2 regions of the Solibacillus sp. FSL H8-0538 genome follow, and region 2 is predicted to be linked to the other one. Evidence: predicted binding sites of a transcription regulator. Region 2 holds the regulator's gene; the other holds the start of a gene.

The links. The regulator LexA, encoded in region 2, represses DNA repair genes until DNA is damaged. The targets are predictions, from matches to a motif close to CGAACATATGTTCG.
Region 1: MHH87_RS02335 (Y-family DNA polymerase) is a predicted target of LexA. The motif match lies at 2,760-2,773, and genes of this name have one in related genera.

Annotation. Positions count from the first base shown of each region.
Region 1 is NZ_JBBOPI010000001.1:497,206-501,351, reverse strand. Features, by position in the region: gene MHH87_RS02345 (L-threonine 3-dehydrogenase) at 1-771, opposite strand, end outside; gene MHH87_RS02340 (YolD-like family protein) at 1,134-1,454, opposite strand; gene MHH87_RS02335 (Y-family DNA polymerase) at 1,470-2,723, opposite strand; gene MHH87_RS02330 (carbon-nitrogen family hydrolase) at 3,117-3,920, opposite strand.
Region 2 is NZ_JBBOPI010000001.1:1,191,185-1,195,330, forward strand. Features, by position in the region: gene MHH87_RS05450 (gamma-glutamyl-gamma-aminobutyrate hydrolase family protein) at 183-878, shown strand; gene lexA (transcriptional repressor LexA) at 1,001-1,621, opposite strand; gene yneA (cell division suppressor protein YneA) at 1,788-2,123, shown strand; gene MHH87_RS05465 (YneB family resolvase-like protein) at 2,123-2,782, shown strand; gene MHH87_RS05470 (DUF896 domain-containing protein) at 2,849-3,088, shown strand; gene tkt (transketolase) at 3,369-4,146, shown strand, end outside.

The DNA of each region.
Region 1 (4,146 bases), 690 kb from region 2:
GCCTGGGATGTGCTTTTGAATTTCGGCTGCGATCTGTGACGGCTCGAAGCTCATCGCTGAAATATTGAATGCATTGCGGTGCTGTAATTTAGAACCATCTGCTTCCATTAAATCGACAATCGCTTGCAGTGCATCTGGCATATACATCATGTCCATATACGTGCCTTCTGCAATATATGAAGTGTAGCGGCCTTCTTCAATTGCTTTGTAATAAATATCCACCGCGTAATCTGTCGTACCGCCACCTGGAGGCGTTACGTATGAGATTAATCCTGGAAAACGCACACCGCGTGTATCTAAACCGAAACGCGTATGGTAATAATCACATAATAATTCACCCGCTACTTTATTGACGCCGTACATTGTTGACGGACGTTGTAGCGTATCTTGTGGTGTATTGTCTTTTGGCGTTGAAGGCCCAAATGCACCGATTGAGCTCGGTGTAAAAAATTGCATATCAAGCTCGCGCGAAACTTCAAGCGCATTCATTAGCCCGCCCATATTTAAATTCCAAGCAAACACCGGATTTTTTTCCGCTGTCGCTGAAAGTAAAGCTGCCATATGAATCATTGTATCTGCGCCAAAATCTTTCGCCAAGTCATGCATATGCTGGCCATCTGTTACGTCTAATACTTCAAATGGTCCTGCACTGTTTCCAATTTTACGAATATCTGTTGCTAAAACATTATCCGTTCCGTATGTTTCACGAAGCTTTCCTACTAATTCTGAACCAATTTGACCTAACGCACCCGTTACGATTATTTTTTTCATGTTGAGTACCCTCCTCTGATGTAAAACATTTGTACACTGTAAAAATACAAATGAACTCGTTTTTTACGCTCTATACAAGCTTTTCGATGAAAATTATTATACGTTGTTCTTTTTAAAAAGACAACCACTAAAAAAAATTATTAATCCATTACCATTTTCGAGAAAAAAAGCTAACTCATTGTAACTGAGTTAGCTCTTTTGTTTGCTACTGTAATATAATTTTAATCGCCGTTCTTTCATTTTTTCGACTCCGCACATCTTTACAATTATTATATGCATATACATTGTAATCGTTCTGCACAAAGCTAGTAACCATTTTCAGTAAGTGCTGTTCGTATTTAATCTATAACATAAACACTTATTTAGTCAGCCAATGCGGCACCGCAAATTCGATGAAAACTGAATGTGCGCCCGTCCTCTAGTCGTAGTTGTTGCTTTTCTGACTGGATTTTATCAATTTTGCCGCGCACCTTATAAATCGCTGTCGTCTCCCATATTTTCATTTCAACTTGGAGCGCATTTTCATATGCATGTGTTAATTGCTCGCTCAGTTCCTGCAGCGCCCATTCATCGAGTTCTGGTTTTTCAACGAGCTTATCCTCACTCTGCCATTCACGAAGTAGCTTCACATGCTCTGGCAGCATCATTGCATTCCATTTGATTGTTCCTCGATCTCGGTTCATCTTCTCCACCTGCCACTATTTTTTATGTCCTCCTAGTAATGCGGAGCGAGAGAGCGCTGTTCCCGCCTCTGTATATGACACTGCACGCAAAATTGACGTCGAGCCATATTTCGTACGAATTTTATCCATCGCCGCACCAAGTTTTCGCTTCCTCCATTTTTGATCATCAAAAAGGCTCAGCTGCATTGAATGTTCACTTTCTAAGTTTGTCAGTGCAATCGATAGCTGACGTGCTGGTCGTTCAGCATAAAATTCATCGAGTAGTCGCTCACACACTTTGTAAATTTTCATCGTATCGTTCGTCGGCTCGTAAATCGTCCGTGAATGGTGGAAGCCCCCGCCAAATGCATCTTTGCTGTAGCCAAGTCCAAGAGAAATTGTGCGGCCGATTTGCTGTGCCTCGCGCGCACGTCTTGCTACATCCTCACACATCTCTAAAATAACCGTTAAAATTTCTTTTCGGCTGCGGTAATCACGCATTAGCATTTGTCCTTTGCCGTAGCTAATTTGCCCCTGCATAATGGGCGCGCCCATTTTTGAATAATCAATGCCCCACGCATGGTAATACAGTTGGTTGCCCATAATGCCAAAGCGTTTCTCGAGCGTTTTTAAGTCTGTATGCGCGAGATCCTTTACCGAGAAAATCCCCATATTATTTAGTGTGCGCTCCGTTCTCCTGCCGATGCCCCACATGTCACTTAGTGGTGATATAGGCCAGAGCTTTGTTGGTACGTCTGCATACGTCCACTTCGCAAAGTCTGTTTTTTTCGCTTCAATATCAAGAGCAAGCTTTGCCATGAGCATATTCGGTCCCATCCCGATTGCACTCGGAATTTGAAACTGATCGTAAATGCGCTGTTGCATATACTTCGCCGTTTCCTCAGGTGGTCCCCATAATTTTTCAGTACCGGTTAAATCGACAAAGCTTTCATCCACGCTATACACATGAATCGCCTCTTTCGGTACAAAATCATTTAAGAGCCGCGTAATCTCCATCGAAATTTTAACGAAAAACTCCATTTTCGGCTCAAATAAACGAATGTCTGGATGCTTCGGAATTTCATAATAGCGGGAGCCTGTTTTAATGTGAAAGCGCTCCTTCATCGGTGGAGACGCAGCGAGCACAACACTTCCCTTTTGGCTAAAGTTCCCCACAACAGCAATCGGCACCTTCATCACATCTAAATTTTCAAGAAGCCCTATGCAGCTGGCGTAAAAGCAGCGCATATCAATACAAATAACGGAACGATTCGGAGCATTTTCATACATAGTCTCACCTCTTTCTACTATATGATACCCAACAACAGAACATTTGTTCCTATTTTAAAATGAGACGCTTAAGACGGCAAGTGGGAATTTTTAGCGAATAGCCGCACTTTGGGGCGAGAAGTAACAAAAGCGCTAGAGAATCCAAAGTGAAGGCGCTTTTCGCCCGAGGACAGACCGCGACTTCGAGAGGCTAGCGCTTTCGCCTGGGCGTTGCATTTACTTATTTAAATGGTATCCACAAGGCGAAATTTGATAATTTCCTTAACGATTAGAAAGACACAACTCGCCCAAAATAGGGTGAGTTGATGTCCTTACTTATGTGGATGGGAAAGTTATACTTTCTTATCCACTAAAAAAGACAAAATCGAATTGCTCCGACTTTGTCTCTCTAAATTATTTACGAACTGATTGTTTTACTACTTCTTCATATAATCCCGGGCGACGGTCATCATATACTGGGATGCGGCTGCGCACTTCATCAACAATTGAAAAATCAACGTCGATAATGGCTAACTCCTCATCATCAGCGCCTGTCCATAAGACCTCGCCCCACGGCTCAATAATCATCGACTGCCCGTTAAAGTTTTCTACCTTACTCGCAATGCGATTTACCGCAATAACGAAGCACTGATTTTCAATGGCACGCGCTTGTAATAGCGTTTTCCAGTGATCAATACGGGGTGTTGGCCACTGTGCGGGAATAAATAATACCTTCGCGCCATCCAGTGCATGCGAGCGTAGCCATTCCGGGAAACGAATGTCGTAGCAAATCACACCCGCTGCTTCAATATCGTCAAGCTGGAAGCGGTTCATTGCATCCCCCGCCTCCAAATACAAATGCTCGTCCATTAAGCGGAACAAATGCGCCTTGCTATATTCGCCGACTAGCTCGCCTGTGCGATTAAACGTGTACATCGTATTGTAAAATTTATCGCCGCGCTTCACTGAAACAGAACCGCCAACAATATGTACGTGTAATTCGCGTGCCAGTTCACTTAAAAATTTTTGCGTGCGCTCACCGTTCACATCTGCAAGCTCCCCTAATTTTTCAAGTGCATAGCCGGTATTCCACATTTCAGGTAGTACGATGATTTCTGCTCCACCTGCCGCCGCCTCGCGAATAAATTTCTCTGCGCGCGCATAATTTTCTTCTACTTTTCCAAAACCTACATTTAATTGGATACATCCGATTTTCATTAGAACCCCACCTCTAGACATTTTTATTTAGAAAGACACATCTCGCCCAATAGAGGGCGAGATGATGTCCTTACTTATGTAGATAAGAAAGTTATACTTTCTTATCTACTAAAAAAGCGCATTCGCACCCGTTTACACCCAAGGAATTAAAACGACCTCTTAGCAAAAGCGCGAATGCCTAGACATCTCCAAAAGTTATACTTTCTTATGCGGATAACCTAAAAAT
Region 2 (4,146 bases):
TTGGAGTGGCGGCTGGCGACTCCTAGGGGATTAGCGTTCTAGATGAGACCCTGGACTGAGCGTAGCGAGGGAAGCGGCTCATCGAACGCCCCCTGGAAAGCGTCCAGCCAGAACGAAAATCAACCCCAAGATACGGTGTTGAACTAACATAGAGGTAATAATCATAAAAAAGAGGTGGTATTATGAAGCCGATAATCGGTGTCACGATGCATACGGGAGACGGAAAATTTGAAATAAATAATGCCTATGTCAAATCGATTGAACAGGCAGGAGGCATTCCATTTTGTTTACCGCTCATTAACGAAGCAGATGTAGGGCGCATTTTAGATAAAATTGATGGACTACTGCTAATTGGCGGGCATGATATTGACCCTTATTTGTTCGGACAGGAACCGCACCCGAAGCTAGGAGTGTTTTTTATACAGCGTGATGCTAGCGATATTCGCATAGTAAAGGCTGCTTTTGAAAAGCAAATGCCGATTTTTGGGGTTTGTCGTGGTCATCAAGTACTAAACGTCGCTTTTGGAGGCACGCTCATTCAGGATATTAATTCGCAGCTAGAAAATGTGCATGCGCATCGACAATTATCTGGGCGCCAGGAACTAACGCATTCTGTTAAAGTAACAGGAGAGAAACTTAGAGAAATTTTTGGGGAATCGACAATCCGTACGAATTCATTTCACCACCAAGCTGTTGATGAATTAGGTGAAGGTTTGGTTGAAGCAGCGGTTGCTTTAGATGGTGTGAATGAGGCCATTGAGCATAAGGACCACCCATATTGCATTAGCGTACAGTGGCATCCTGAGGAGTTAGCAGCAACAGGGAATGAATTAGCTCAAAAGTTATTTAGTAGCTTTATAGAGGCATCAAAAAAATAAAAGCAGGCAAATCCGTAAATGGATTTGCCTGCTTTTTAACGCTATCTAGGCATTCGCGCACACACTTGAGGTCGGCCAGCGCTTATCGGGTGTTAACCGGCGCAAATGCACCAATCTTTTTATTAATGAACGCGGCGGTATAAGCCGACTACTTTACCTAAAATCGTTACTTGGTTTACTAAAATCGGGTCCATTGAAGAGTTTTCTGGTTGCAGACGGAAATGCGTTTTTTCTTTGTAGAAACGTTTTACCGTTGCTTCATCATCCTCAGTCATTGCAACAACAATCTCACCGTTGTTTGCTGTAGAACTTTTTTTCACGATTACATAGTCACCGTCTAAAATTCCAGCCTCAATCATTGATTCTCCCATAACCTCAAGCATGAATAATTCATCCTCTGAGCTACCATACGTATCCGGTAGTGGAAAATACTCCTGAATATCCTCGATTGCAGAAATCGGTACCCCGGCAGTTACTTTCCCGATTAATGGGACATGGATAACGCCTTGCTTTGGTACTGAACTTTCATCCTGATCTAATATTTCAATTGCGCGGGGCTTTGTAGGGTCGCGACGAATAAGACCTTTACTTTCTAAACGAGCTAAATGCCCGTGGACAGTTGAACTTGAGGCAAGACCTACAGCTTCACCGATTTCACGAACTGATGGCGGATAACCTTTTGAACGAACTTCCTCTTTTATAAAAGCTAGAATCGCTTCTTGTCGTTTTGATACTTTTGTCAACTTGCTCACCTCTCTAATCTATGTAGTCTAATTTTATTAATAATAGTATAACAGTATGCGAACACAAAAGCAAACATAGGTTCGAGAAAAGTGTTGACAAAAACATGTGTTCGCTTTATTATGAGAACATACATTCCGAACAAACATTCTAAAGGGGTCGAATTTGATGAAGTGGTTGCAAGAAAATAGCGTAGTATCAATGTTTTTAGCGTTTTCTATTGTTTTTATTACATACATCTTAGTGACAGACGAACATATAGCACAATACGAACAAATTGAAATCGAACACGGTGACACTTTATGGTCGTTAGCCGATCAATATCGTGGTAAAATGACAAAGCAAGATTGGATTAGTTATGTTACAAAAGAAAATCATCTGACGAGTGAACATATAGTCATTGGGCAGTCTTTATCTGTTCCAGTAGAAAAGGAATCACAATATATCGTTCAGCAATCCAGTCCTGACGAACACCATTCAGTAAAAGTAGCGAGTGAGAAATAATGAAAAACAATAATGAGGCTGTATTATATTGCCGTGTCAGTACAGAAAAACAAACCCAAGAGTCATCGTTAGTACGCCAAGAAGAAGAACTGTCTCGTTACGCAAAACAGTTAGGCTATAACGTCGTGAACATCTTCAAGGATCAGCAAAGCGGCTATGATGTAGACCGCGAAGGCTTACTTGATATGATGGATTATATGAAGGCAAATGCCATCCATGCGTTATTTGTGCAGGACGAGACGCGTTTAGGGCGCGGGAATGCACGAATGGCCGTTCTTCATTTATTACAAAAAAATGATGTGACCGTTTTTTCATTAAATGAAGCGGGACCATTAGCATTAAATGAAATGGATACGATGTTACTAGAAATTTTAGCGGTTGTGGAGGAGTACCAAAGAAGACTTCACAACGCAAAAATTCGTCGTGGTATGAGACGCGCTGTAGAAAACGGCTACAAACCCGAGGAAAACTTAAAAAACCGTGGCAATTTAGAAGGCCGTGAACGAATTGAAGTGCCAATTGAAGAGATCGTCAATTTGCGTCAAAAGGGCCTCACATTTTTAGAAATCGCTAGCACCCTATCAGGACTCGGCTATCAAGTCAGTAAAGCGACCATTCACCGAAGATACACTGAGCATATTGAAAGACTTGAAGAGTAAACACTTGCACTTCAAGTCTTTTTCTCATACCTTTGTATTATTGCAATTATGAAAGGTGAGACAAATATGTTATCAAAAGAAAAACTTGCTCGTATTAATGAACTTTCGAAATTAGCTAAAGAAGGTAAATTAACAGAAGAACTAGCAAAAGAGCGTACAGCGCTGCGCAAAGAATATTTAGATGTTTTCCGTACAACGATGCGTGACACAATCGAGCACGTTAAAGTAGTCGACGAAAAAGGCAATGATGTAACGCCGGAGAAAGTAAAGCAAGTAAAAGCGCAAAAAAATCAGTTATTAAACTAAGGGCTCCGCGCGATAATCTGTTTTTGCTTTTAATAATGAACAATGAAAAGTGCTTCGTCGTAGCAAAAACCTTAGCCGTAGCACGATGTGTGTCAAACACGGAAGCTACCACAGCCAATAACTCCAATAGAGGTTTTTATTAAAATTTCGATTAATATGGCACATTTTTAATTAAGTATGACATATTTAGCAAAACGTTAAAGGAAAGCATTGTTTTCTTGTACAAACTTGACTAAACTGTATTAAGAACAATATATAGCACGAGAAAGGATGTCACAAAATGACACAACACGTGGATCAATTAGCAATTAACGCTATCCGTACTTTATCAATTGATGCAATCGAAAAAGCAAACTCTGGTCACCCTGGACTGCCAATGGGTGCCGCTCCTATGGCTTATACTTTATGGACAAAACAATTACGCCACAACCCACAAAACCCTAAGTGGTTTAACCGCGATCGTTTCGTACTTTCAGCAGGTCATGGTTCGATGCTTTTATATAGCCTATTACATTTAGGTGGTTATGGTTTAGAGATGGAAGAGATTAAAAACTTCCGTCAATGGGATTCAAAAACACCAGGTCACCCAGAGTATGGGCACACTGTAGGGGTGGAAGCAACAACGGGTCCACTTGGTCAAGGGATTGCCATGTCTGTCGGTATGGCAATGGCAGAGCGTCACCTTGCAGCTACTTATAACAAAGCAGGTCTAGACATTGTTGACCACTATACATTCGCACTTTGCGGCGACGGCGACTTAATGGAAGGCGTAGCGGCAGAAGCTATTTCTTTAGCAGGCCACTTACAACTTGAAAAATTAATCGTACTTTACGATTCAAATGATATTTCACTAGATGGTGATTTAGAGAAGTCATTCTCTGAAAACGTACAAAAACGTTTCGAATCATACGGCTGGAACTACTTAAAAGTACAAGACGGCAATGATGTAGATGCGCTTAATACTGCGATTGAAAATGCCAAAAAATCGTCAGACAAGCCAACATTAATCGAAATTAAAACAGTAATTGGCTTTGGTTCACCAAATAAATCAGGCAAAT